Regions from separate parts of the Fusicatenibacter saccharivorans genome, predicted to be linked through region 1. Evidence: predicted binding sites of a transcription regulator. Region 1 holds the regulator's gene; each other region holds the start of a gene.

Region 1 (10,033 bases):
TAGAAATCAGGCAGGTAAACGATGCCCTTGCAGAAATGGTTGCGCTGTTTCGAGTAGAACTGCGTTCCTATAAAGGAATTGCATCAAAACCGAACGTGGAAGACGGACGGGAAGAAATGAAGGAATACCTTTTAGCAGGATTTCCAGTGTTTGCCGCTACGGTGCATGGCGAATACGCAGGTTATGTTGTCTGTCGTATTGAGAGCGAGGTGGTGTGGGTGGAATCCATCTTTGTCAGAGAAGAGTACCGCCGGCAGGGAGTCGCTGCCGCACTGCATGGCAAGGCAGAAGAAATTGCAGCTTCTTATGGAAACGATACGGTTTACAACTATGTCCATCCCAATAACCACAGGATGATTGAATTTTTGAGAAAGCGTGGTTACACCGTTCTGAATCTAATTGAGATCCGTAAACCGTATCAGAATGAAAAACTGACGCAGACGATTACGGTTGGGGAACATGAATTTGATTATTGAGGGAGTCATTTTCATCCCACAATTCCAGAAAAGCCCGAAGTTCAGACGGAAGGCGCCCCTTGCGCCAGGCAAGCAGGATTTCGGTTGTAAGGTCTGCATCTGTGATGGTGCAGGCCTTTAATTTATGGGTAAGATTCAGCATGGAGGCCGGCAGAAGAGCGATGCCAAGGCCTTTTTCTGCCATTGTCATTGCCGTGCGGGCGTCCTCGCAGGTGAGATAGATATCGCAGAACAGACCCGCCTGCTCGAAAGCGGAGAGCATGTATTTCCGGTAGCGGTTCGACAGAATCAGCGGCTGCTCGGCAAGTTCCGTAAGCGAAAGGGTTTCACGCCCGGCAAAAAGCGGGTGAGAAGGGAGTGCCATGGCGGTGATGCTCTCTTTTAAAAGGGTCTTCGTCTCGCAGCCATTTAAAACGATTGGCGTGCGGAGCGTGGTGAGATCCACCATGTGATTTTCGAGCTGGTCTTTTAAAGCAAAGGTAGAACCCTCGTGGACATCAAAATGGATGTGCGGGTATTTCCGGGAAAATCGCAGGAGATAGTCGGCGAGCAGCGAAACGGTGGATGGCGTCATGCCGATGTGGAGTGTCGCAGACTGACTGGATTTTACGACTTCGCGCCTGGTGAGATCCGCAAGCATCAGAAGCGTTCCTGCCTGTTCATACAGTGTTTTTCCTGCCTCGGTCAGGGTGATTTTCTTTGTACCGCGGATGAGAAGAGGCACCTGAAGCTCTTCCTCCAGCATTTTGATCTGATAACTTAACGGCGGCTGTGTCATATGCAGCACCCGTGCCGCCCCGCTGATGGTTCCCGCGTCCACGATGGCGCGGAAGTATTCGAGTTGTCGAAGTTCCATAAAAATCCTCCTGAAAAAACTATATAAAAATTATTCAATTTCAATATAAAAACAATAATTTACATATAGAATACGCCATGCTATACTGAAAAGCAAGTGAAAAAGAAGGGAATGAGGGAACAAATGAAACGAATTGATTTCGAACATGGAACCGTAACCGGAAACATCTTCGGGGCAGCGCTCCCGATGCTGGTTGCTCAGATTTTGAGTCTGCTGTACAATATTGTAGACCGCGTCTACATCGCGCGGATCCCGGAGGTAGGAACGGCGGCACTCGGTGCAGTCGGTCTGTGCTTTCCGCTGATCGTTATCATCACAGCATTCAGCAACTTGTTTGGAAGCGGCGGCGCTCCGCTGTTTTCGATTGAGCGTGGAAAGAATGATCAAAAAAAGGCGGAACGTATTATGAATACGTCGTATTCCATGGTATGTGTCTGTGCTGTCATACTGATGGTGATCGGCTTTTTGTTTGCCCGTCCACTGCTATCACTGTTCGGCGCATCGGCAGATGCGATGGTCTACGCGTATCCTTATATGATGATTTATCTGATCGGAACTTTGCCGTCGATGGTGGCAACCGGCATGAACCCGTTCATCAACGCGCAGGGCTACTCGACCGTTGGTATGCTTTCCGTCACGATCGGAGCGGTCGCAAACCTGCTGCTTGACCCGCTGTTTATCTTTGTGTTTGGCTTTGGTGTGCAGGGGGCTGCGATTGCAACTGTGATTTCCCAGACACTTTCCGCAGTGTTCGTTCTGTATTTCCTGACCCGGAAATCGGAACTGAAAGTGCGCTTTGTGCGGAAAAATGAAATTTCTGAGTGTGCAGGCTATGCGAAAAATATTGTCAGCCTCGGTACCGCGGGATTTATCATGCAGCTGACCAACAGCCTTGTCACGATCTGCTGCAACAACGTACTCTCTGTGACCGGCGGTGATATTTACATCTCTGTTATGACGATCGTATCGAGCGTGCGTCAGCTCGTCGAGACACCGATCTATGCAATGAATGAGGGAACTTCTCCGATTTTGAGCTATAATTACGGTGCACGCCGTCCGGCCCGCGTGCGCAAGGCGATGTGTGTCATGAGTGCGATGATCCTCGGCTATACCGCAGTGATGTGGAGCGTGATTGTTCTGGCGCCGCATGCGCTGATCGGTATTTTCAGTTCGGATGCGGTACTGACCGCAGATGCGGTTCCGGCTCTGAAGCAGTACTTTGCAGCATTCATTTTCATGGATCTGCAGTACATTGGACAGACCGTATTCAAATCTCTGAATAAAAAGAAGCAGGCGATCTTTTTCTCCCTGCTCCGAAAAGTCTTCATTGTTGTACCGCTCACCTATCTGATGCCGTACGTACTCCACATGGGAACGGACGGTGTATTCCTTGCCGAACCGGTATCAAACGTAATCGGCGGAAGTCTCTGCTTTATCACCATGCTGATTCTGGTTCTGCCGGAACTGAAGCGAATGGAGCAGCAGAAGTAATGTTTTTGAAAAGTTTCTGAAAAAAGGACAGGAAGATCTTTACCGAAACGGTTTTGGCAGATATCTTCCTGTTTTTTATTGCCATACATACAATATGATGCCTCGGACAATCTGATGCGCATTGGAGTCCCGGCGCTCCGCATTCTGTCGGTGCCTATCTGCTTTCGATTCCAGGTCTGATCTATCAGGCGGCGCTGCAGGGACTTTCCCTTGGAAAAGAAAGTATGTACATATCCATGACACGCCAGGCGATTCTGCCGCTGGTGTTTGCATTTCTTCTCAAAGGATTTGGAAACCTGAATCTGATATGGGGCGCCTTTGTCCTGGCTGAGCTCTGCGGCATCCCGCTTGCAGCAGCTCTCTGGAAACGGAAAGGGGAAAAGCAGATTCAGTTTTAAGTATAGAAAAGAAAAACAAAAAGGCTGTTCTTTGCGAAAGGCAGCCTTTTTTGCATACCATAAGATAAGAATACACAGGGGCTTATGGATGAAAGAGCAGGAAAATCTGACAGGAAAAGGAATTACAGCCGCCGTGCTGGATACAGGGATTTTTCCCCATATGGATTTTGACGGCCGGATTGTAGCCTTCCGGGATCTTGTGTACGGGCGGGAGACGCCTTACGATGACAATGGACACGGAACGCATGTCTGTGGTATCCTTGGCGGAAGTGGAAGAGCGTCCGGCGGAAAATACCAGGGTGCGGCACCGGGATGCCGGTTTGTCGTAGTGAAGATTCTGGACCGAAGGGGAAATGGAAGAAAGCAGGATATCCTCGCGGCGATTGACTGGGTGTGCAAAGAGCGAATAAGACTTAATATCCGCATTTTAAATATTTCAGTGGGAACAACAGAGCAGGAAAAAACGGTGGATGATCTGCTAGTACAGGCGGTGGAGCGCGCCTGGGATGACGGGATCACTGTTGTGACAGCGGCCGGAAATCTGGGGCCCGCTCCGGGCAGTATTACGGCGCCGGGGAGCAGCAGAAAAGTGATCACCGTGGGAGCGGGCGATCTGCTGGAGCCAAGAAGAGGAATCTCCGGATGCGGCCCGACACGGGACTGCGTCTGCAAACCGGATCTTGTCGCGCCTGGAAAACGTCTCATTTCCTGCGCGCCTGGAAGAAGCAGGAAGGAATATGTGGTGAAGAGCGGCACCTCGATGGCGGCACCGCGGGTGTCCGGAGCCGTGGCTTTGGCACTTGAACGGGTTCCGGATCTTACAAATGTCCAGGCGAAAATGCTGCTTTGCGAATCGGCGAGAGACCTTGGCCTTCCGCGCAACCGTCAGGGGCATGGGATGCTTCAAACAGACCGTTTTCTGTCTCTTCTGTGAGACACTGTGCGGCAGCATAAAAAAAGAAAAATGAAGGAAAACACCTCTCATCCTGCAAAAATTGTGTGAATTTATGGGAAAATGCCAAAAAATCAGGCGAATTTTGACTTGACAAGCTATAGGATACTTTATACAATAAACGGGAATAGAAAAAGGAGGCCTACTATGGAAAAAATTCAGATGACCACTCCTCTGGTAGAGATGGATGGAGATGAGATGACCAGAATTCTCTGGAAAATGATCAAAGATGAGCTGCTTCTCCCGTTTATTGACCTGAAAACGGAATATTACGATCTGGGACTGGAACACAGAAACGAGACGAACGATCAGGTAACCGTAGATTCCGCAAACGCTACCAAGAAATACGGTGTAGCAGTCAAATGTGCCACCATTACGCCGAATGCAGCGCGTATGACCGAGTACAATCTGAAAGAAATGTGGAAGAGCCCGAACGGAACGATCCGTGCCATGCTCGACGGAACCGTTTTCCGTACCCCGATTGTCGTAAAAGGCATCGAGCCGTGCGTGCGCAACTGGAAAAAACCGATCACGATTGCCCGTCATGCATACGGAGATGTCTATAAAAATGCAGAAATGCGCATTCCGGGACCGGGAAAAGCAGAGCTGGTTTATACGGCTGAGGACGGCACCGAGACAAGAGAGCTGATCCACAACTTCACCGGCGCCGGTGTCATTCAGGGCATGCACAATCTGGATAACTCCATAGAAAGCTTTGCGAGAAGCTGTTTCGAGTACGCACTGTCCACGAAACAGGATCTGTGGTTTGCAAGCAAGGATACGATTTCCAAGAAGTATGATCACCGCTTCAAGGATATCTTCCAGGAGATCTTCGATGCAGAGTACAAAGAGAAATTTGCAGAAGCAGGCATTACCTACTTCTACACTCTGATCGACGACGCCGTTGCCCGCATCATGAAAGCAGAGGGCGGCTTTATCTGGGCCTGCAAGAACTACGACGGCGATGTCATGAGCGACATGGTATCCTCCGCCTTCGGTTCCCTTGCGATGATGACTTCTGTTCTCGTATCCCCGCACGGATATTACGAGTACGAGGCTGCGCACGGAACCGTACAGCGCCACTATTACCGTCACTTAAAAGGTGAGGAGACATCCACCAACTCCGTGGCCACCATTTTTGCATGGACCGGCGCACTCAGAAAACGCGGGGAAATGGATGGAAACGCAGAACTTTCCGCATTTGCAGACCGTCTGGAAAAAGCAACGATCGCAACGATCGAGAGCGGAAAAATGACAAAAGACCTTGCGCTGATCACCACCATGGAAAATCCGACCGTATTAAACAGCCGTGATTTCATCCTGGCCATCCGCGAGGAGCTGGAGAAATAATTAAACGAAGCAAAAAAGAAAGCCGATCCGGCATTCCCGCAAAAAGGGATGCGCCGGACCGGCTTTTTCTGTTTTGAATTTTCCGGGGAAAACCAGGCCTATTCGGCAAGCTCTTCCCATTTTTCATACAGCTCTTCGAGTTCCGCGGCAATCTCTGCTTTCTCTTTGCTTAATTTCACACACTCTGCCACATTCGTTGCGACTTCCGGTTTCGACATTTCCTCATCAATTTCCGAATCGCGTGTCTCAAGCTCTTCAATTCGTTTCTCCGTCTTTTTCAGCTCGTTTTCTTTCTTGCGGAGACGTGCCTGTTCTTCTTTCTGCGCTTTCCAGTCCAGCTTTGTGGAGGAGGCTTCGGAAGGAGCCGCTGTTTCTTCCGGAGCGGCGGCATCGGCAGCAGGAGCATAGATGCGGGTCAGCTCTTCTTTTTTCTCCAGATAGTAATCGTAATTTCCGATATAGTTGACGAGTGTTTGTCCCGTCAGCTCCAGAATCCGGGTTGCAGTCTGATTGATAAAGTAACGGTCGTGGGAAACGTACAGTACCGTTCCAGTGTAATCCTTCAGCGCGTTTTCCAGAATCTCCTTTGATACGATATCGAGGTGGTTGGTCGGCTCGTCGAGGATCAGGAAGTTGGCGTTCGAGAGCATCAGCTTGGCAAGAGAAATTCGTCCGCGCTCACCGCCGCTCAAGGTATGAATCGGTTGGAAGACATCGTCGTTTGTAAACAGGAAGGCGGCCAGCACATTTCGGATTTCGGTGTTTGTCAGATACGGATACGCGTCGGAAATCTCCTGGAAAATGGTCTTTTCCATGTGGAGCACCTGATGCTCCTGATCGTAGTAACCGATCTGTACACGGCTTCCAAGTGTAAAAGAGCCGGCATCCGGGCGGATGACTTCGTTTAAGATCTTTAAGATCGTCGTTTTTCCCGTTCCGTTGTTTCCGATGATTGCGACGCGCTCCCCGCGCTTGATTTCGAAATTCAGATCCTGGAAAAGCGTCTGTCCCGGGAAGGCTTTGGAGAGGTGCTCGACGGTCAGCACATCGTTTCCGCTTGTGATGCGCGGTTCCAGACGGATCCGCATATCGGAGCGTACTTCGGTCGGCTTTTCCAGCACATCCATTTTGTCCAGCATTTTTTCACGGCTCTCGGCGCGTTTGATGGATTTCTCGCGGTTGAAAGATTTCAGCTTTGCAATGACTTCTTCCTGATGGTGGATTTCCTGCTGCTGGTTGACCCAGGCATGGTAAGCGGCTTCACGGAGCATTGCTTTTTTTTGACTGTAGGCGGTATAGTTTCCCTCAAAAGTTGTTACTTTTTTATTGTCCACTTCAACGACTTTTGTGACAACGCGGTCGAGAAAGTAACGGTCATGGGAGACGATCAGGACGGCTCCGCTGTAATTTAAAAGATACGTTTCGAGCCAGGAGATCGAGTCCATATCGAGGTGGTTGGTCGGCTCGTCGAGCAGAATGATGTCCGGTTTGGTGAGCAGCAGTTTACCAAGTGCCACGCGGGTCTTCTGACCGCCGGAGAGGGAGTCCACCTGTTTTTCAAAATCGCTCTCGGAAAAGCCAAGACCTTTTAAAACACCGACGACTTCACTGCGGTACGCGTATCCGTTTTCCAGTTCAAAGGTATGGGAGAGGCGGGTGTAGGTGGAAAGAAGTTCATCCAGCTCTGCACCGGATTTTGTATTCATATCACTTTCCATCTGACGGAGGCGTTCCTCCATATCGATCAGATTCTGTTTCGCGGTCAGCACTTCCTGGTAAATGGAAAGGTGTCCGGTCAGATCCTGATGCTGGGCGAGATAGCCCATCGTCTTTCCTTTGGAGAGGATGACCTCTCCCTCATCGGCCCTCATTTCGCCGATGATGATTTTTAACAGCGTCGATTTTCCGGCACCGTTGATGCCGACCAGTGCGGTTTTTTCGCGTTCTTCTATATGAAAAGATGCATTTTTGATAATTTCCGTTGTCCCGAATGCTTTCGAGATATTCTGACATGCAAGAATCATGTGGTTCCTCCAGATAACATATTTCTGTATTTTGACATAATACACCATCCTTATTATAGAGAGTAATACACAAAATTTCAAGAAATCTTTGACAATTTTCTATCAACCATATATAATATGAATATATGCAGGTGTAAATAAGGAGGAATTTATCTTGGAAGAAAAAGGAATTTCGCGGGCAGTTATCAAAAGACTTCCTAGATATTATCGTTACCTGGGCGAATTGCTGGAGGACGGAGTAGAACGGATCTCTTCCGGTGAGCTGAGCGAGCGGATGAAAGTGACAGCTTCCCAGATTCGCCAGGATTTAAATAATTTCGGCGGCTTCGGCCAGCAGGGGTATGGTTATAACGTGCGGTATCTGTACAGCGAGATTGGAAAAATTTTAGGTCTGGACAGAGTCCACAATATGATTTTTGTCGGAGCCGGAAATCTGGGACAGGCGCTTGCTAATTATGCGGCCTTTGAAAGAAGCGGATTCAAAACGGTCGGTATTTTTGACGTCAACCCGGTATTAAAAGGAATCTCCGTGCGCGGAATTGAAATCCGCATGGCGGACGAGCTTCCGGAATTTATCAAGGAACACCATGTAGAGATTGCGGCTTTGACACTGCCAAAAGCAAAAGCGGTAGAGATGGCAGAGATTCTCGTGGACAACGGTGTAAAAGCAATCTGGAATTTTGCACATACCGATCTAAACTTAAAACTTCCGAAAGATGTGATCGTCGAGAACGTCCATCTTTCCGAAAGTCTGATGCGTCTCTCCTACAATCTGACCAGATATGAGGCGGAGCATCCAAAGAACAATTAAGAAACCAAAACAAAAGCAGGAGAGTCTTCGGGAAACCGGAGACTTTTTCTGTTCACTTTCCGGATAAGGCAGGAAAAGGAGGAAAAGCGATGAAACGGATTCTTACAGCAGCACAGATGAAGCAGGCAGACCGCAATACGATCGAAACCATGGGGGTACCGTCCCTGGTACTGATGGAGCGCGCAGCGCTGTCCTGCGTGGAGGAGCTTCAAAATGGAACATGGGATACAGGAAAAGTCCTTGCTGTGTGCGGTCCCGGAAATAATGGAGGGGACGGTGCGGCAATTGCACGGATTTTAAAGACGAAAGGGGTGGATGCGGAACTGTTCTGTCTTGGAAATCCGGAAAAATACAGTGAAGGCATGAGAGCACAGAAGAAAATTGCGGAAAATTATGGGGTCCGTGAGGTTAAGAATCCGGATTTCCGGGAATATACTGTTATCATAGATGCCATCTTTGGAATTGGCGTATCCCGTCCGCTGGCAGGGGAGTACCGGAGGGCAGTGGAAGCAATCTGCGCAAGCGGTGTTCCTGTTCTTGCCGTGGACATCCCTTCGGGGATCCACACGGATACCGGAGAGGTCCTTGATGCGGCGGTGAAAGCCAGAGCCACGGTGACATTTGCCTGTGCAAAGCCAGGGCTTCTCTTTGATCCCGGAAAACGATATGCCGGAGAGGTCCTGGTCCGTGATATCGGAATCGGCTTTGATGCAGGAGAAGAGGAGACGCCCTGGTACGGTTCAGTGGAAAAAGAAGATCTGGACCGGTTTCTTACCCGCACGCCGATGGGAAATAAGGGAACCTTCGGAAAGGTGCTGGTACTTGCCGGTTCCGGTGCCATGTGCGGAGCCGCTGTTTTGTGTGCCAGGGCAGTCCTTGCATCCGGTGCCGGCATGGTAAAGGTTGTGACAGAGGAAAGAAACCGTACGCCGCTTTTCTGTGCCCTGCCGGAAGCAATGGCGGATTTCTGGAAGGAGGATGAGCCGCTTCCGGAAGAAGCCCTGCTGCAGGATCTCGCCTGGGCGGACGCTGTTGTTGCGGGACCGGGACTTTCCAAAAGCCGGACGGCAAAAGAACTGCTCGTTTTTACGGTGCAGCACACAGAAGTTCCTCTTGTTCTGGATGCAGATGCGCTGAACCTGATTGCAGAAGATGCAGAGATTCTTTCGGGCTGCCGGGCAGAAAAAATTTTAACGCCTCATGTAGGAGAGCTTGCACGGCTGCTGCACATGACCATTGCAGAATGCCAGCGTGACCCGGCAGGAAGCGCCGGAAGGGCAGCCGAAAAATACCAGGCCTGCTGTGTACGAAAGGATTCCGTAACCGTGACAGCAGAGGAAGGGCGTGAGCAGTATTACATAAACACAAGCGGAAGCAGTGCGCTTGCGACGGCGGGAAGCGGCGATGTGCTCGCGGGAATCACAGGCGCCTTTGCAGCAAAACGTCAGTGTGAAAAAAACGAGAAAAAAATCAGCCTTGCCAAAACAGCGGCACTGGCGGCATATGCGCATGGAAAGGCGGGAGAGGCTGCGGAAGAAAAAAGCAGTGCTTCCTATGTAACAGCATCCGAGATTATCAGAGGATTGCAGTCAATCTGAGCAAAGCAGATCAGAATCACGGGTTCCCAAAAGGACTCCGGGCGGACTTTTTTGAAGCGCCGGATGAAATTTGTGAA
Region 2 (10,033 bases), on a different contig from region 1:
GCAGAAGGTAATAAGAGATACCGTCTCGTCTGGGCAAAGCTGTGCCACTGGTCCAACCGCGCGGCGATCGTAAGAGAGCTGGAGGGCCTGGAAGATCAGATTTCCGTCAATATGGTAGAACATGCCCCGCATGAGAAAAACCTTGGCTGGGAATACGTTTACAATGAAAACAACATCGACCCGGTGCTCGGTGATCAGTTCCTCTCTGAGGCGTATTACCGTGCTGATGATGATTACCAGGGAAGAACGACCGTTCCGGCGCTGATCGACACAACGACGGGAAAGGTAGTCAACAACGATTACAACTGGCTGACCACTTATTTCGAGGTCAACTTCCGCCCATGGCACAAAAAAGGCGCGCCGGAGCTGTATCCGGTGGAGCTGCGGGAAGAGATTGACAAGATGAATCTCTGACTCTTCGATAATATCAACAACGCGGTATACCGCAGTTCCTTCTCCAGAAGCAACGAAGGCCATTTCGACGGTGTGAACACCTTCTACGCTGCGATGGACCGCCTGGAAAAACGGCTGGAAACCAATCGTTTTCTCTTCGGTGATTACGTAACCGATTCCGATATCCGCCTGTACGTGACACTTGCCCGTCTGGACATCCGCTATACCGCACAGCTCGGCGAGACGAAGCGTCCGCTCTACACTTACAAAAACCTGTGGGGCTACGCAAAAGAGCTGTGGGAGATTCCGGCATTTGCACATCACACAGATTTTGCAGCCATCATCCGCCAGGGAAGAATTGAGGGAGAGGAAGACGGCTTCCGCGCCAGCACACACTACGATCTGGCACTTCCGAAGATTGACTGGGATGCACAGTGGAAGGTTTCGACCGAGCGCGCCTACCTGTCCTCAGACCCGACCCATCCGATCTATCTTGGAAACAACCGCAGATTCGACATCGACCCGACCTGGTACGATCTGGGCGCAGAATCTCCGAAAAAAGAGGAGAAAGAAACGCCGCCGTCCTGCGGATGCTGCTGCGGCTGATCAAATCATAGATAAAAAATAGAAAACACCGTTTCAGAGGCAGATTTCCAAAAGGAAATAAACTTCTGAAACGGTGCTTTTTTCCGACGCACAAACTGCAAAAGGAAAGGCATGAAATCCGCTTATCGTCCGAAATGGAAAAATCCCTTTTTTTCATACGGCTCACTCGTATACGAAACCAGCTCATATCCGATGTCCTTGATCTGCTGTTTCAGATACGGAATATCGAGCGGCGCTTCGCTGATGACAACGGTCTCGCCGTTTTTTGCAGAAGAGTTTACTTTCTTTGGAGAGCAGCTCTTGCGGACTACATCATTCATATGGGATTCGCACATGCCGCACATCATACCATCAATTTTTAAGACTGTTTTAATCATACAATACCTGCTTTCTTCCGGGAATACAGCGAAACGAAAGCGTGCCGGACTGTATTCCTGGGGTTTGATGAAAAATTTGAAATCACATACCCTATCGGGGTATCTAAAATATAGCGTGGATGAAAAGAAATGTCAATAAGCTGATAAAATATGATAATTATTATCATTTAAGAAGGAAAAATACGGTCATGGAAGGGCGATTCGCCGGCAGAACATGGAAACTTGCCGGAATCGCAAAGTTCGTGTTACAATTGGGACCGCAGAGCAAAACAAGAGAGGAGACAAAAATATGCTCTCACAGATGAATTACCGAAAAGAAACACAGCCCCACGGTGATGAGCTTTTTCCGCTGAGCATTCACGTTTTCGAGACAGACCTGCAGAGTACCGTGCGGGTGTACTGCCACTGGCATGAGGAAGTGGAGCTCTTTTATGCAGTAAAGGGCGAAGCTGTTTTTCATATGGATACCGAGACCTTTCTCCTGCGGGAAGGGGAGACCGCCTTTGTCAATGCAAACCGTCTGCATGAGGTAGAGGGAATCGACGGACAGGAATTTACGTTTCTTGCCGTTGTATTCCAGCCGCGTTTTCTGTCCGGCACATCGCTTGACCGGATCCAGCAGCAGTATATCGAACCAGTGCTGTCCTCCGAGATCCGTTTTCCATCCAAGACAGAGCGGGGGACACGCCTTGCAGAAAAAACGGCACAGGCCATGCAGGAGATCCGAAATCTGCAGGAAAGAAAAGAACCGGGCTGGGAGCTGCTGTTAAAAGCGGAACTTCTGAAAATCTGGCAGGGATATTACAGTGCGGCAGAAAAGAACGGCGGAAAAACGGATGCCTCGACGAATTACCGTGTCAGCAGAATGAAAGAGATCCTCACATACATGAATGCTCATTTCTGTGAGGATCTCGAAATCGCGGAACTGGCGAGCCAGTTTCATATGAGTGAGAGCGCTTTCTGCCGCTTCTTTAAGTCGATTATGCATATTTCCGCCGTGACGTATGTCAATAACCTGCGGATTGCCGAGAGCTGCCGGCTGCTGCTTTCCACCGAGGAGGCGATCAGCAAGATTGCGAGCGACTGCGGATTCCGAAATATCAGCTATTTTAACCGCGTCTTCCAGGAACGCATGCACCAGACGCCGGGGCAGTTCCGCAGTTTATCCGCAGAAAACCGTACTGCGATATAAGATTCGGAACTTATGCAGGCTTCTGCGATCGGAATGCACGCCGCAGGAAGAAAAGTCCGGTCATATCAGCCAGTGCCCAGCCGATCGGAATGGCGATCCAGATTCCGGCAACGCCAAGCGCCGTGGCGGAGAAAAGGTATGCCAGCGCCACACGCATGCCAAGCGAAATGACGGTCAGAACAACCGACATCTCGGCGCGTTTGACAGCGCGGTAATACCCGTACAGCAGAAACAGCCATCCGATGCCGAGATAGAACGAGCCTTCCAGCCGCAGGTACTGTACGCCGATCGCGATGACCTCCATTTCTGATGCTTTCACGAAAATCTGCATCAGCGGATGCGCGAACAGATTGACAAGCAGAGAAATGACGATGGAAAAAGCAGCGCTCAGTGCAAAAGCATCTTTCGTGCCGCGCCGGATCCGCTCGTGATTTCCGGCCCCGTAATTCTGTGCGGTGAAAGTGGAGTAGGCATTTCCGAAATCCTGCACCGGCAGATAGGCAAAGGTATCAATTTTCACCGCGGCCGCAAATGCCGCCATGACCGCCGGACCGAAGCTGTTGACGAGCCCCTGTACCATTAGAATGCCGAAATTCATGACCGACTGCTGAATGCAGGTCATCGAAGAAAGATTCAGAATCTCTTTTAAAATGGAATGGCTGAAACGCCATTCTTTTTTTGACGGCAGCCACATGCGGCAGCGGAGCAGCACATAGAGCAGAATACCGACGGCGGACACATACTGCGCAAGAACCGTAGCGAGCGCCGCGCCTGCGATGCCGAACGGCAGTACAGCGACAAAGAGCAGATCCAGTGCAATGTTCAGCACAGCAGAGACAGCGAGAAAAATCAGCGGCACAGAAGAGTTTCCGAGCGCGCGCAGCATACAGGAAAAGAAATTGTATACGGATGTTGCAATAAGGCCGGCAAAGATAATCAGAAGATACGTCCGCATGCCGGGACGGACTTCATCCGGGACGCGAAGAAACGTAAGGATCGGCTCGATGCCTGCATAAACAGCGAGATTCAGCACGAGCGTAACGGCAAGGATCAGCAGAAACGCGTGGAGAATCGAAAGTTTTAAAGAAGAAAGATCTTTTCGTCCCTGATAAATCGAAAAGAGCGCACCGGCGCCCATCGACAGGCCGAGAAAAATGGAAGTCAGAAACGTCATCAGCGTATAGGAGGAGCCGACGGCGGCGAGCGCATTGCTTCCGAGAACGCGTCCGACGATCAGGGTGTCGGCAATGTTGTAAAACTGCTGCAACAGATTTCCTGCGATCATCGGCAGGGCAAACAGGATAAGAGAGCGGGAGATTTTCCCGCGGGTCAGATCGTAATACATAAAGAAACTTCTTTCCGAACATAATTATTAATATTATAACATAAAAAATCAAAAAATGTCAATTTGCAGGATGAAGTGTACAAAAATGCAATTGTCAGAAAACTTCGAAAAATCGAAGTTTATAAAATTTTTACAGATTTTGGGACACGTTCTGTAAAAAAACGGAAGATTTTCAGTTGATTTTTTTGGCCTTTTATGTATAATTAGAGTAGAAGAGGCCGGCTGGTCCGGTTTCTTCTAAAGGATACCTTCAAATTTCTGCATTTTGCAGAATGAAGCAGTATTACTATCAAAGGAAAGAGGTTAATTACAAGATGGCACAGATCGATTTAACAAAGTATGGCATCACCGGTACCACAGAAATTGTGTACAACCCTTCTTATGAGCAGTTATTTGAGGAAGAGACAAAACCAGAGCTGGAAGGCTATGAAAAAGGCCGGGAGACAGAGCTTGGTGCAGTTAACGTTATGACCGGTATCTATACAGGCCGTTCACCGAAAGACAAATACATCGTTGTGGACGAGAACTCGAAAGATACTGTATGGTGGACTTCTGATGAGTACAAAAACGATAACCATCCGGCAACCCAGGAAGCATGGGCAGCAGTAAAAGAGATCGCCAAAAAAGAGCTCTCCAACAAAAGACTGTTCGTTGTAGATGCATTCTGCGGCGCAAATAAAGATACCCGTATGGCTATCCGCTTCATCGTTGAGGTAGCTTGGCAGGCACATTTCGTAACTAACATGTTCATCAAACCTACAGCAGAAGAGCTTGAGAACTTCGAGCCGGATTTCGTTGTTTACAACGCATCCAAAGCAAAAGTTGAGAACTACAAAGAGCTGGGTCTGAACTCTGAGACAGCAGTAGTATTCAACATCACAAGCCGTGAGCAGGTTATCGTCAACACATGGTACGGCGGAGAGATGAAGAAAGGTATGTTCTCCATGATGAACTACTATCTGCCGCTGAAGGGCATCGCTTCCATGCACTGCTCTGCAAACACAGACCTGAACGGTGAGAACACCGCAATCTTCTTCGGACTTTCCGGAACAGGAAAAACAACTCTTTCCACAGACCCGAAACGTCTTCTGATCGGTGATGATGAGCACGGCTGGGACGACAACGGAGTATTCAACTTCGAGGGCGGCTGCTATGCAAAAGTCATCAACCTGGACAAAGAGTCTGAGCCGGACATCTACAATGCAATCAGACGTGACGCTCTGCTTGAGAACGTTACCGTTGATGCAGAAGGCAAGATCGACTTCAATGATAAGAGCGTAACCGAGAATACTCGTGTATCTTATCCGATCAACCACATTGAGAACATCGTTCGCCCGATTTCTTCTGCACCGGCAGCTAAGAATGTTATCTTCCTGTCCGCAGATGCATTCGGCGTACTTCCGCCAGTATCTATTCTGACACCAGAGCAGACTCAGTACTACTTCCTGTCCGGATTTACTGCAAAACTTGCAGGAACCGAGCGCGGAATTACCGAGCCGACTCCTACCTTCTCTGCATGCTTCGGCCAGGCATTCCTGGAGCTGCACCCAACCAAATATGCAGAAGAGCTTGTTAAGAAAATGGAGAAGAGCGGAGCAAAAGCATACCTGGTTAACACAGGCTGGAACGGAACCGGAAAACGTATCTCCATCCGTGATACCCGTGGAATCATCGATGCAATCTTAAGCGGTGCTATCAACGAAGCTCCGACGAAGACTATTCCGTACTTCAACTTCGAAGTTCCGACTGAACTTCCGGGCGTTGATCCGGCTATCCTGGATCCTCGCGATACCTATGCTGATGCTTCCGAGTGGGAGACCAAAGCACTGGATCTGGCTGAAAGATTCATCAAGAACTTTGCAAAATATGAAGGAAACGCTGCTGGTAAAGCACTCGTTTCCGCCGGCCCGCAGAAATAAATTTTCTGAATTGATCGAAAGGAAGCCCCTGACATGAAAGTGTCAGGGGCTTTCTTTTATGAAAATATCTGGAGAAATAAAATAGTTCCCTGCCCGAAAGTACAGACTGATGGGACAGGAAACTATTTTACAGCACACTCTAAAATAATACAAAAAATTTCAGCACCACAGAGCGTGAATTGTTGCGTCACTGGTTTTCGCCGTACCCTGATACGCCTTCAAAATAGAAAATAAGGCAGATCAGCAGGACAAGAGCAGTTCACGTACCATTTCTGCATCAAAGGTAACAGAGGAAACATGGTTGACTTCTATCTGATATAACGCATTTGCTGCGATATGCTCAGCAGCCTGCTCAAGATCACGAATACCGCTTGTGTTTTCGTGGCAGGAGATTACGGCATCGAGTCCTTCCGGTGTCAGAATGCATTCCTTTTCTTTCATACCGATACGTTTTAACACCTTTGGAAGTGCATAGCGGGAGAAAATGATTTTCTTTTCTTCCGGTGTGTAATCCGGAATTTCAATCACAGCGAAGCGGGACATCAGCGGAGCACTGATCTGGTCCTTGTCGTTTGCGGTTGCAATCGGGTATACACCGACGGTCGGGATCATACATTCGATATAGTTATCGGTAAAACCAAGATTATCAAGAAGGGTCAGCAGAACATCTGCCGGGTTTCCGTTTCCTTTGCCGGAGGCAGCCTTGTCGAGCTCATTGATGATAAAGACGAGATTGGATTCACCAGCCATGGAAAAAGCATCCATGATGATTCCCGGTTTTGCGTTTGCGTAGATGCGGGAACTTCCGGTCAGCTGTTCCGGGTCATTAATCGAACTCATATCGAGTGTTGTCCACGGTAATTTTAAGATACGTGCAACGGCATAAGCAATCTGCGATTTTCCGGTTCCGGCAGGACCGATCAGTAACAGACCATAGGCCGGCAGCGTATGAGTCCGGTTAATCTGAATGATGGTTTCGATAATTCTCTGCTTCACACGTTCCATGCCATATAGTTCTTCATCGAGGATCCGGCGTGCTTCCACTGGATCAATGGCTTCAAAATAGTTGCTTTTCCATTGAATATTCATCATCATGGAGAGGGCGCGCTGTGCGTGACGACGTTCTTCGGGAGAGACTTCGTGGGAACGGGCAACAGCGAGGTTTCGACGAGCCCAAAGGCGGATATTGTCCGGCAGCGTTCTTCCGGCACAGTTCATAAAATCAGTGATGGATTGGATGCTGGTGAGCTTCATGCTGTCACCGGTTTCCTCCTGATCCTCATCCTCAACTTCTTCTTCCGGTGCATTGCTGGCGAGGAGACGCTCAATCATAAACTGTAAAAATCCATCCTCAGCCGAAAGCTTTGCGCCGCCACCGAAAGCGATCTCGCGGATTTTGTAAACTGCATAACCGTCGGATGTTTGTGTACCGGAAAGGCGGACATTGATATGGTTTTCACCGAGCCATTTTAAAAGGCTGACAAAACGGGCATCGATCTGAAGAATGTCGGCAATGAAGGATTCTTCTTCATCTTTAAATTCAAACGAGGTCCGTTTGGATGGGTTTGTGAAAATACCGCAGGGATGATGCGGGAAAGCCTTCTCTTTTGTATCCAGAATTAGGATCGGCTGATCCGGAGAAGTAAACGGTGCGTTTGTGCGGAAAACAGTATACGTACATTCGGAAACTTTTGTTTTTTCCGGGGAATTGCTGAAATCAAAAACGGGCATGACAGAACCTCCTAATAAAAATAAGTGCTTATTGGTACAATAAAAACAGTGTAGCACGAATTAAAAAATCCTGCAATCAATATGCAGAATTTTGTATTTTTATGCTATAAAAATGTTAGGCAGGCGGATATTCGCAATGGAAGCCGGGGACTTGCTCGATTCGGTTAAATTTTCGGATGGCGTAAAAAAGCCCTCCGGACAGGATCACGCTGCGGCGGAGGGGAATTATGTCATCAAAGCAAGCTGCCGTAAGAAAGAAGCTCGCAAAACAGAAATCTTTCTTACACTGAAAAAGGAATAACATCAGGAAACAGCATTGGCTTTGTGAAAGTTCGGAAGCTGTACCAGCACGATCGCTGCAAACATCAGAATACAGCCGGAGAGCTCGCGAGCGGAGAGAGCCTGATGAAGGAGAATCCAACCGGCAAGAACAGAAAAAACGGATTCCAGGCTCATAAGCAGAGAAGCTGTGGCAGGATTTAATCCTTTCTGCCCGATGATCTGCAGGGTATAGCCAACACCTGAAGAGAGAATTCCGGCATAGAGAATCGGCATCCAGGCGTGCAGAAGATCGGAGAAGTTTACGGTTTCAAAGAGAACCATACAGACAGCGGACAGGATCGAACAGGTAAAAAACTGAATGCAGGACATTTTGATGCCGCTGACAAGCGGAGAAAAATGATCAATAACCAGAATATGTACGGTAAATCCGAGCGCGCAGGCAAGCACAAGAAAATCTCCCTTCTGCAAAGAGAAGGAGCCGTCTGTCATACAGAGCAGATAGAGACCAGCGACGGCAATAAGAACTGCGAGCCAGACCTTCGGCTGTACACGCTTTCGGAGAAAAAAACCGCAGACCGGAACAAGTACGATGTAAAGTGCGGTGATAAAACCGGCCTTTCCGACGGTTGTGTACTGGATGCCGATCTGCTGCAGAGTTGAGGCGACAAACAGTGCGATGCCGCAGAGAATACCGCCCGCCCAGAGCGTTTTTGGCTGTGTGCCATTTTCTGACGAAGCATCCGGCGGTAGGGTTCGCTTTTTACGCGAGGAGAAAAAGACAATCAGCGGAAGAAGCGTAAGTCCGCCGAGCAGGTTTCGTGCCGCGTTGAACGTAAAAGGTCCGACATAATCCATACCGGTCTGCTGTGCGACAAAGGCAGAACCCCAGATCGCAGCGGTCAGAAGCAGAAGCGCTGACTGTCGGTACTTATGAGAAACAGTATTCATAATAGAAAAAACCTCCTGAAATTGATACGATATTCATCATAGCACAAAGAGATGGAAAAAGCGAACGGAAAAATGTCGGAAAAGACGGAAAAATAGCACAAATAATCATAATGACGAAATAGTGCAGATGTTGCGAAAACGGATATGTGAAAAATGAGCAGAACAAAGGGAGTTAAAAAGAGTAAAATGAGCAATTTAACCAACATAAAACAAAAAAAGAACACCAAAAACAAAAAATAGACACTGTTTTTCTAACAGTCTTTGTGTATAATGAATTCATCAAGCAAGAACGAAAACCTTAAGGAGGTAAAAAGTATGAAAAAGCGTAACATGAAAGTCCTTGCACTGTTAATGACAGTGACAATGGCAGGAACGATGCTTGCCGGATGTGGAGACAGCGGAAGCACAAGCACTAGTTCAAGCGGAGGAGCAACAGCATCCTCCAGCGGAACAGCAGATGCATCAAGCGATACCACAGCAGCATCTTCCAGCACAGCAGATGCTTCCAGCGAAGATACCACAGGTTCAGATGATGTGGTAGGCGAGCTTCCAAGAAATGAAACTCTTTACTTCGCAGGACAGCAGTGGGGTACCGTCAATGATTACAACCCAATGTCAGCAAACTCAAACAATGCAATGGTTATAGCACAGGGCGATGCTTCACGTGTACTTGTTTATGAAACTCTTTATATGTGGAATCCACTGGATGCAAAAATGTATCCGTTGCTTGCAGACGGAGATCCGGTTTGGAACGATGCCCGTACCGAAATTACCGTTAAGATCAAAGCTGATGCAAAATGGAATGACGGCACACCGGTTACTGCAAAAGACGTAGCAGCTACCTATCATGCACATGTAGATTACAATTCTTCTACCGGCGCTGAAATGAAGAGCTACATTGCAGATGTTGTTGCACAGGATGACAGTACCGTAGTATTCAAACTGACAACGGATGACTCCGGCGAAGCAGTTAACCCGGTTCTTGCGGAAAGATATCTGCCGATGCTCTACATCATGCAGGAAAATTATTTAAAGACCGTAGCTGACAGAAACAACAACGATGCTGAAGCAATTAAAATGGATAAGATGGACGATCTGGTAACTTCCGGACCGTACAAAAAATACTTTGACAATGACCAGAACGTAGTTCTGATCCGCGATGATAATTATTGGGGACAGGCAGATTCCATGTGGGGTAAGCTTCCGGTTCCGAAATATATTTCTCACCCGATCTTTAAAG
Region 3 (10,033 bases), on a different contig from region 1:
CCGATGATATCGATACCGCCGACGTTGCGCAGATATTTCATATGGCGTACCATATCCATCGTCGATGCCTTTTTCGTTGCCGGCTCCTCCTCGCGCAGAAACGACGGACAGAAATTGATACCGGTGACGCCGCCACGCTCTGCGAGCTGACGAATCATTTCATCTGAAAGGTTTCGCAGATGGAAGCACGCACCGCGCGCATTGGAATGGGATGCAATGACCGGACCTCTCGTATGTGCAAAAACATCGCGGATTCCGGCATCATTTAAGTGTGATAAATCGATCACTATGCCGAGCCGCTCCATCTCCTCGACAAAGGTAATACCGGTCGGCGTCAGCCCGTTTTCAAGATCCGGAAGATATGGCTTTCCCTCTTCCTGCGCCGGGTTTGGGAATCCGAGTTCATTCGGGAAGTTCCAGGTCAGTGTGGAAATCCGCACGCCGAGATCGTACATCGTATGCAGTTTTTCAATACTTCCCTCGTAAACACCACCCTCTTCGACGGTCATCACCGCGCCTATTTTTCCTTCCTTCTGTACCTGCATCAGATCCGCATACGTTTTGATCTGACAAATGCGGTCCGGATACCGTTCCACCTCTGATTTCCAGAGATCAGCCAGCTTTCTCACATGCTCAAACGGCGTTTCGTCTTTCAGTCCCTTCAGGAACGTAAACAAAGAAAAGCACTGGCAGAGGCTGCCGCCCTTTTCCAGCTTATCCAGATTGATCTGAAGATCCGCATCCGCAAGATGCTCCTGTTTTTCCTTCCACTGCAGCGCAGGAATTGTGTCACAGTGCATATCAATTACCTGAAACATACCCTTTAACCTCTTTTCCATTTTTTTCTATTCTATCATATTTCGCCGGATTCTTTCTATTTTTTCGGTTTTTCCGGGAAAAAACTTGAAAATTGCAGATGAGATGATATACTTTTTTCATTATGTACTGCAGTTGCCGGTTTTTACGCTGCAAACCGGCAGCTGCTTTCTCACTGATCAAACAGCAGAGCCCGTTTCAAAGAACATGCCCGCAAACCAGAGTGTATTCGAAAAAGGGTTCAAGAAAGAGGTATCTATGCTCCAACTGATTGAAACCATCAACAATGCCGTGAACAATTTTATCTGGGGTGTTCCGGCTATGATCTGTATTTTCGGTGTCGGCCTTTACCTGAGTCTGCGCACCCGTTTTCTCCAGATTCGAAAATTCCCGTATGCGATCCGCACAACGCTTGGAAGAATGTTCCGCAAAAGAGATGCTTCCGATGGCGCAATTACACCGTTCCAGGCGGTCTGTACAGCACTTGCTGCCACGGTTGGTACCGGTAATATTGCCGGTGTTGCCGGCGCTATCGCTATCGGCGGACCCGGCGCCGTATTCTGGATGTGGATTTCCGCTCTGCTCGGCATGTGTACGAAATTTGCCGAGGTAACACTGGCTGTTTTCTATCACGAGAAAAATGCCAACGGGGAACTCGTCGGCGGACCGATGTATTACATCAAAAACGGTCTCAGCAAAAAATGGCATTTTCTGGCCTATCTTTTCGCTGCTTTCGGTGTACTGACTGTGTTCGGAACCGGAAATGCAACGCAGGTCAACACCATCACAACCGCAGTCAACTCCGCACTGATGAATTACCATGTGATCTCAAAGGACGCGGTCCCGACCTCCAACCTGATTCAGGGTATCATCATTGCGGCACTCGTAGCGCTGATCCTGCTCGGCGGTGTCAAACGGATCGCACAGGTAACAGAAAAGCTCGTTCCGTTTATGGCTCTGTTTTATATTGTCCTTGCCATCGGTGTAATTTTGCTGAACCTCAACCGGATTCCGTCTGTTTTCGTTTCGATCCTTGAGGGCGCCTTCCGTCCCTCCGCCGTTACAGGCGGTATCGTCGGAAGCATGCTTATGAGTGTAAAAAAAGGTGTGTCCCGCGGTATTTTCTCAAACGAGGCAGGTCTTGGTACCGGTTCGATCGCGCACGCCTGTGCCGACACAAAAAAGCCGGTCAAACAGGGTATGTTCGGTATCTTTGAGGTATTTACTGATACGATCGTGATTTGTACCTTAACTGCACTTGTTATTCTCTGCAGCGGTACTTCCATCACCTACGGACAGGCTGCCGGCGCAGAGCTGACCATCAGCGGTTTTACCCTTACATACGGAAACTGGGTTTCGCTGCTCACCGCGTTCGCGATGTGCTGCTTCGCCTTTTCCACGATTCTCGGATGGGGACTTTACGGTGCACGCTGCATCGAGTTTTTATTCTCCGAAAGAATCACAAAATATTTTATGGCCGCCTATGCGCTGGTTGCCATCCTTGGCGCCACCGCAAACCTCGGCCTGATGTGGAGCATTGCCGAGACCTTCAACGGTCTCATGGCGATCCCAAACCTGATTGCGCTCTTCCTGCTTTCGGGCAAGGTTGTGGAGCTTACAAAGGAATACTTTTCCGGAGAAGGCAAAACCCGGTAAAATTCCTTTTCTCGCGGCGCATTCCCTTCTTCTGTAAGAAAATCATGTAAATTCGCCTTTTCCCTTGACAATCAGGTTGCTACCCCTTACACTGTTAAAAGTTTATAACATGTTTACCAAAGAGGGAAAACCGGGAGGAACTTTTGAATGGAAAAATGGAATGAAGTAAAACTGGTGCCGGAGTTTTCGGAACAGGGCGTGGACTGCTATCGCCTCGCAGGCGGCGATTATGAGAACGAATACTATGTCGTTTCCGAAGCAGAGACAAGAAAGCTTCTGAACACACCGGAGGTTGTCGGATATGAGGTTTATCACTGCCTGATTCCGTCTACTTCACAGATGCTTTATTATTTTAAAGAGCAGGGAAAGGTAACCGCAGCCAACATCCTTTCCATCCTGCGCGGCGCTTTGAATTATCCGCTGGAGGAAAGCTGCTACCGTGAGCACATTCGTGTACATGACATCAGTTTTCTGTCAAGTGAGCGCGTCTTTAAAGAGGAAGAAATCGCAGGGCTGGAAATCAAATACAGCAAGCTGACGATGGTTCCGGGAAGTACACTTCTGATCGGCGATATCATCGCAACGGGTGAAACGCTGATCCACTGCCTGCGCTACGTAACCGATTTCTACCGTGAGCACGGTGCTTCCCTTCGCAACATTATCATCTTTACGATCGGCGGCACAACCGGAATCAAAATTCTGGAACGTCTCACAAAAGAAATCCGCGAGTTCTGGCCGGAGTTTGAAGGCTTTATCACCGTATATTACGAAGGAATCTTCAGCACCTATCAGGACAGGGGCGTATCTGGAATCAATCTGCCGGATGTCGATTTCTACTGGAAAGACGGTATCATTGCACCGGAGTTCCGAAGAGAAACGCTTTCCATGCGCGATCCTCTGTTTGAAAAATGCATCATCTACGATGGCGGTGCAAGACGCTATGAAATCCATGAGCATGTCGAGGAGGTTCTCGATTTCTGGAATAAAATGCTGGAGAAGGCCGACCGGATCGACTTCACCAGACTGCTCGAGGAGAAGCTCGGCTGCCCGCTTGGCGCATCCTACGAAGAGTGGATTCACATCAATCACTATGAAGAAATCGATGAACGTGTGACCAAATGGCTGTACCGCCAGGAAAAAGGCTATATTGCAAGCCTTGGCGATGCTACCCTGAAAGAAATTGCGGCTGAACGAATTGAAGAGTTTACCGCAGCACTTCGCAAATACATGCTGTAACAAAAAACCATTTCTTACGGTTCGCTGAATTTCGGCGAACCGTAATCACAGTTTTCAGGAGATATTATGGAAAAAGAAAAGAAAGTAAAAGATGTTGACTTCGCGGACAGCGCGGTTCCGTCTTCTGCCCGGAAAAATGTAGTAACCATGTTTATGATCATGCTTGGCTTCACCTTCTTCTCGGCAAGCATGTGGGTCGGCCAGCAGCTCGCTGACGGCCTCGATTTCTGGGGCTTTTTGGGATCACTGATCCTTGGTGGAATCATTCTTGGTATTTATACCGGTCTGCTCGGCTACGTCGGTGCAAAAACCGGTCTGTCACTTGATCTTTTGTCCCAGAGAGCCTTTGGCGAAAAAGGTTCCTATCTGCCGTCAGCCATGACCAGCTTTACGCAGATCGGATGGTTTGGTGTCGGTCTTGCCATGTTTGCAATTCCGGTTTCCAAGGAGCTGCTCGGCGGAAGCACTGCGGCACAGTGGGGACTTGTTCTTCTTGCCGGCGTCTGCATGACCGCCTCTGCCTATTTTGGTATTGAATCTCTGACCATCGTCAGCTATATCGCTGTACCAAGTGTTGCCATTCTCGGAACGATCGCCATGGTCATGGCCGTAATGAGAGGCGACGGAACGATCATCGATCAGTTTGCCAAATCCAGCGGATCTCTGACTATCATCGGCGGTGCCGGTCTTGTCATCGGCTCCTTCGTTTCCGGCGGAACCGCAACCCCGAACTTCGCACGTTTTGCAAAGGACGGAAAAGCGGGTGCCATCACCACGGTTGTGGCCTTCTTCATCGGAAACTCCCTGATGTTCTTCTTCGGTGCCGTTTCCTCGATCTTTGTCGGCGGAAACGATATCTTCGAGGTTATGGTCCGCCTGAACCTGTTCTACCTGGCTGTTCTCGTTCTCGGTCTTAATATCTGGACTACAAACGACAACGCTCTGTATACCGCAGGTCTTGGTCTTGCCAACATCTTCCATCAGAGGAAAAAACCGATGGTTCTCCTTTCCGGTATCATCGGAACGGTTGCCTCCGTATGGCTGTACTACAACTTCTGCGGCTGGCTCAACATTCTGAATTGTACCCTGCCGCCGGTCGGCATGATTCTGGTGCTCGCCTACTTCATGAACAAAAAGGACTTTGAAACCGATCAGCCGAAGCTTAAAACCGTAGACTGGTTTGCGGTTGCCGGTGTCATTCTCGGTGCCATTGTTGCGAACCTCTTATACTGGGGCATCGCTTCCATCAACGGCATGGTTGTTGCCGCTGTATGCTACTGTGTCGGTCAGGCCGTAAACAAAAGAAAATAAGCAAAATCGTCCTGAATATGTTCCTGTATCTTATCTCCGGAACATGTTCAGGGCTTTTTATTTTTTCGGATTCGCGTTATAATATATGCATAACTCTGCATAGTTACAATTTTCGAAGCGAAAGGAAACTACCCGGATGATCCATTCCACCGTATCTGCTCCCAAAGGAGAAAAAACAAAATACCGTCTTGCCGAATCCATGAAGGAGTGCATGAAAACAACACCCGTTGAAGAGATCACCGTGCGCCAGATCTGTGAAATCTGCGGTGTTACCCGCCAGACCTTCTACCGCAATTTTCTCGACAAATACGATCTAATCAACTGGTACTTTGATAAATTACTGACAAAATCCTTCGAACATATGGGGCGCGGAACGACCGTTTTTGACAGTCTGGAAAAGAAATTTACCTATATTCAGAAAGAAAAAGCTTTTTTCGCCGCTGCCTTCCGCTACGACAAGCAGAATTCTCTGCGTGAGCACGATTTTGACCTGATTCTCGCGTTCTACGAAAATCTGATTCACGAAAAAAGCGGCAGTCCGGTTTCACCGGAAATGCATTTTCTTCTCGAAATGTACTGTCAGGGTTCCATCACCATGACCGTAAAATGGGTGCTTACCGGCATGGATCTGACACCTTCCGAGTTTGCAGCTCTTCTCGTCCGGGCAATGCCGGAAGACTTAAAAAAACTGTTCCGGAATCTGCAGCTGCTCTCTTAGAGCGCGTGTCAAAGTGGGGCTTGCAGATTGCGGAAATGGTTTTTCAGACACTCTCTGGTTATTTTTCACAAATTTTGTTCTGTTGTTTTTGTCACAATGGCGATTTTTTTTAAAGTGTTACACTTCGCTTCTTCTGTCACTTTCTTTTTCCCTTCCGGATTTGTTAATATAATAACAAGTTCAGTAAAACCATTTATTCATTTTAGAAGGGAGTTTTTCAATCATGGCAAATCGTATTAATTTAAATGCAACCTCTTATCACGGAGCAGGCGCTATTGCCGAGATCGCAAATGAAGCAAAGGCACACGGCTTCAAGAAAGCTTTCGTATGCTCTGACCCGGATCTGATTAAATTCAACGTTACTTCCAAAGTAACCGATATTCTGACCGCAAACGGACTCGACTATGAGCTTTACAGCGATATCAAGCCAAACCCGACCATCGAAAACGTAAAACACGGCGTAGAAGCTTTCAAGGCATCCGGCGCTGACTATCTGATCGCCATCGGCGGCGGTTCTTCTATGGATACCTCCAAAGCAATCGGTATCATCATCGCAAACCCGGAGTTTGAGGATGTCAGAAGCCTTGAAGGCACTGCACCGACCAAAAATCCATGCGTACCGATCATCGCTGTTCCGACCACAGCCGGTACTGCTGCAGAGGTTACCATCAACTACGTTATCACAGACGTTGAAAGAAAACGTAAATTCGTATGCGTTGACCCGCACGATATGCCAATCATCGCAGTTGTTGACCCGGATATGATGTCCTCCATGCCAAAAGGACTGACCGCTTCTACCGGTATGGACGCTCTGACCCACGCAATCGAGGGTTACACCACAAAAGCTGCATGGGAAATGACTGACATGTTCCATCTCAAAGCCATCGAACTCATCTCCAAATCTCTGCGCGGTGCTGTCGCAAACACCAAAGAGGGACGCGAAGGAATGGCTCTTGGCCAGTACATCGCAGGTATGGGCTTCTCCAACGTAGGTCTTGGAATCGCTCACTCCATGGCACACACCCTTGGTGCTGTTTATGATACCCCACACGGTGTTGCATGTGCCATGATGCTTCCGATCGTTATGGAATACAACCAGGAGTGCACCGGTGAGAAATACCGCGAAATCGCACGTGCCATGGGCGTTACAGGTGTAGACGAAATGTCTCAGGAAGAGTACAGAAAAGCAGCGATTGATGCTGTTAAGAAGCTGTCCGCAGACGTTGGAATCCCATCTGTTCTCGAGGCAGTCAAAGAAGAAGATCTGCAGTTCCTTGCAGATTCCGCACACGCAGATGCCTGCGCACCGGGCAACCCGAAGGATGCAAGCGTAGAAGATCTGAAGGATCTGTTCCGCAAAATCATGGCGTAACGAACACAATTCGTTTCCCACATGCGAAGCGGATATTCGCAATCCGCTTCGCTACTTGCTCATAACCGAATAACTGCTCCGCAGCTTATCAGAAGGAGCTTGCACTCCTCCTGATACAAGCAAGTCCCCACCCACAGCTTATTGCTTTTCGCAATGGAATCAGGGGACTTACTTGATTCGGTTAAATCACCCCGGAAAACAGAAGTTTTCATCCTGTTTTCCGGGGTGATTTTTCTTTTTATTTTACTGTATTTCCGTCTGCATCCACAGTCACAGTATTGACTGTTGCATTGTCGAGAACCATATTGATCATGCGCTCCATCATGATATTGCGCACTACCGTATCTTCCCCGTAATAATCATTGGCCGCTTTCAGGAAATCTTCCTGCGACATATTGGCATTGGCTGCCTCGTCGTTTAAGATCTGCTGGTAATCCTGGTCATCTGTCGTCCAGCCTTCTGCCTCTTTTACGGCATCCAGAAGAAGGGCACTTTTTGCCATCGTTCCTGCATACGTTGCTTTCTCCTGATTGTAGGTTGCTCTGTCCGCATACTGCTCCAGATAGTCGTCCAGGGAAATGCCGTAATTCTGAAGATAAGTGGTATACCGTTTATCGTAATCCTCTTCGCCAAGGGTGATATAGGATTTCGGAATTTTGTTAAACGTACAGCCGTCTGTCACCTGCTGCATCGCGTCATTCTGCAGATTATTTTCCGCTGTCGTCTCATTTGCAGCCTCCAGCTCTGCGCGTTTTCCGGCACGGTATTCCTCCACAGTGCTGTAATCTGTATTCTCTGCTACCCATGCATCGTCGAGTTCCCATCCGTCAATGTTTTCTGCCGGGCGGGTAAACGCATTTACCGTAACGGTAAACACAACGTCTTTTCCTGCCAGATCGGTACTCTGATAGCTGTCCGGGAATTTCAGGTTCAGATCCTTTGTCTCCCCCGTTTTCATTCCAACGACACCATCCTCAAATCCATCGATGAAGGTTCCGGAACCAATCACCAGATTGTAGGAATCGCTGCTTCCGCCGTCAAACTCCTTGCCGTCAACTTTTCCAACATAGGCAATATCGGCGGTGTCGCCTTTTTGTACGGTGGCGTCCGGATCGTCCATGGTGACAGCTGTCTCTGCCATAATGGCCGTCTGTACGTCATCATCCGTTACCTGCTCTACTTTCTTTTCCAGTGTCAGCTTTTTGTAATCTCCAAGCGTTACACACTCTGCCGGATCAACTTCCTCATCGACAACCGGAATCCCGTCTACATCACTCGGGGAAGCGTATTCCTCAGAAGCTGTGCTGTCGGACGATGTGCTGCCTGCGCTCGACGCATCGGATGCTGAGGAAGCGCTTGTGCTGCTTGCGCTTGATACGGAACTGCTGCTTGTTGTATTGTTTTTTCCACATCCGCTCACACTGGCTGCTCCCAGTGTCATGAGCAGAAGCATGACTGCTGCTTTTCTTTTCATTCTTGAATTTTCCTCCATACTACGCCGTTCCCGGCGCGTTGTAAATCTCATTTTACCATACTTGTCTGGTAAAAAAAAGGCTGGGGCTCCGATTTTAGAAATTCTTATGATTTTCGACCGTAAAATCGCCTGGATTGCGCTAAAATGTGTTTGCGTTTTGCCGAAATCAATGTTAGAATGTTCATAGACTGGCATTGTATGTTCCGATGCCCACATTATTTTTTGCAGAGGAGGAATAGAGGGATGAAACCCTGGATTATCGTATTAATCGTATTAGCTGTCATCGCTGTCATCCTTGGTCTGCTGTATTACTTCGGTAAAAAAGCACAGACAAAACAGGCCGCACAGCAGGAACAAATGGAGGCCATGAAACAGACTGTCTCCATGTTGATCATAGATAAGAAAAAGCTTCGCATGAAAGATTCCGGACTCCCACAGATGGTCATTGACCAGACACCGAAAATGATGCGTCGCGCAAAACTGCCGATCGTCAAAGCAAAAGTCGGTCCGAGAATCATGACCCTGATCTGCGACGCTGCTATCTTCGATCAGATCCCGGTGAAAAAAGAAGTCAAGGCTACCGTAAGCGGTATCTACATCACCGGAGTTCGCGGCATCCGCGGTTCGTTAGAGCAGCCGGCAAAGAAAAACGGCTTCTGGCAGAAAATGCTCCGCAAGGCACGCGGCGAGGAGAAATAAAATTTCATCTGAAACAAAAAGAAACACGCTTTGCGTGTTTCTTTTTGCTTTCGCGGCAGTCGCCAAGGTCTCGTGCAAGCCCGGACTTTGGCTCGTTGCTCGCGAAAATACCCGAGTTGAATGATTTTCATTCTTCCCGGGTATTTTTTTATAAATTCAGTTTTCCGCCTTCCCGCGGTCTTACCTCGATATCGATTACGCAGTCCCCCACGTAGCTGTCGTTGATGTCGAGCGCGTATTCTGCCTTCAGTAAAATCTGATCCGGCGTCTCTTTCATTCTGACCTTCGTCGCCGCAACTCCCATGTTGATCATGCCATATGGCGTGTGATAAAACGAAATGTTCTTTTTATCCTCCTCAAAAATCATATGGACATCAATGAGGCCGCGTTTGCGCACCTCGAGGGCGTTTTCCGTAAATTTGATCATGTTGTGCGTCATCATGTCAAAGCCTTCGGTTGCCTCGTCGTAGATCAGAAAGTGATGGCCGTTTTTCTTGTAGTACGAACCCGTCGTCATAACCTCCACCGGTTCTTGTTCGCCGGATTCCTCATCCATCAGATACTGCAGTCCGCGGATGCTGATGAGTACGTCTTTTTCCATCCTTTTCTGGTGTTCCTCTCTCTTTTCTGTATGTCGTTTTTAATAGTTTTCAATCTGTACCTGTTTCGTATCGCTGATCTGCTCCGGCAGAACGGAATGTGCGAAGGCATTGAACCGCTCCACGCCGTCGCTTGCGAAGAACTGGTATTT

The links. The regulator Rex, encoded in region 1, represses fermentation and respiration genes when NADH is low (regulators of the CRP and FNR family bind a similar motif). The targets are predictions, from matches to a motif close to ATTGTTAANTANTTAACAAT.
Region 2: pckA (phosphoenolpyruvate carboxykinase (ATP)) is a predicted target of Rex. The motif match lies at 3,937-3,956, and genes of this name have one in related genera.
Region 3: fucO (lactaldehyde reductase) is a predicted target of Rex. The motif match lies at 5,897-5,916, and genes of this name have one in related genera.

Annotation. Positions count from the first base shown of each region.
Region 1 covers NZ_JAQEGR010000028.1:522-10,554, reverse strand. The annotation lists gene PGS38_RS16790 (GNAT family N-acetyltransferase) at 1-476, shown strand, start outside; gene PGS38_RS16785 (LysR family transcriptional regulator) at 445-1,332, opposite strand; gene PGS38_RS16780 (MATE family efflux transporter) at 1,456-2,823, shown strand; gene PGS38_RS16775 (hypothetical protein) at 3,048-3,221, shown strand; gene PGS38_RS16770 (S8 family peptidase) at 3,310-4,155, shown strand; gene PGS38_RS16765 (NADP-dependent isocitrate dehydrogenase) at 4,321-5,523, shown strand; gene PGS38_RS16760 (ABC-F family ATP-binding cassette domain-containing protein) at 5,622-7,547, opposite strand; gene PGS38_RS16755 (redox-sensing transcriptional repressor Rex) at 7,702-8,358, shown strand; gene PGS38_RS16750 (bifunctional ADP-dependent NAD(P)H-hydrate dehydratase/NAD(P)H-hydrate epimerase) at 8,448-9,956, shown strand.
Region 2 covers NZ_JAQEGR010000009.1:81,049-91,081, forward strand. The annotation lists gene PGS38_RS10005 (glutathione S-transferase family protein) at 1-414, shown strand, start outside; gene PGS38_RS10010 (glutathione S-transferase C-terminal domain-containing protein) at 487-999, shown strand; gene PGS38_RS10015 (heavy-metal-associated domain-containing protein) at 1,122-1,376, opposite strand; gene PGS38_RS10020 (AraC family transcriptional regulator) at 1,666-2,568, shown strand; gene PGS38_RS10025 (MATE family efflux transporter) at 2,579-3,913, opposite strand; gene pckA (phosphoenolpyruvate carboxykinase (ATP)) at 4,228-5,832, shown strand; gene PGS38_RS10035 (AAA family ATPase) at 6,073-7,563, opposite strand; gene PGS38_RS10040 (DMT family transporter) at 7,867-8,793, opposite strand; gene PGS38_RS10045 (ABC transporter substrate-binding protein) at 9,109-10,033, shown strand, end outside.
Region 3 covers NZ_JAQEGR010000012.1:133,892-143,924, reverse strand. The annotation lists gene PGS38_RS12495 (dipeptidase) at 1-818, opposite strand, end outside; gene PGS38_RS12490 (alanine/glycine:cation symporter family protein) at 1,075-2,472, shown strand; gene PGS38_RS12485 (phosphoribosyltransferase) at 2,620-3,708, shown strand; gene codB (cytosine permease) at 3,775-5,019, shown strand; gene PGS38_RS12475 (TetR/AcrR family transcriptional regulator C-terminal domain-containing protein) at 5,156-5,737, shown strand; gene fucO (lactaldehyde reductase) at 5,961-7,109, shown strand; gene tig (trigger factor) at 7,348-8,583, opposite strand; gene PGS38_RS12460 (hypothetical protein) at 8,827-9,282, shown strand; gene PGS38_RS12455 (YwiB family protein) at 9,431-9,883, opposite strand; gene murI (glutamate racemase) at 9,923-10,033, opposite strand, start outside.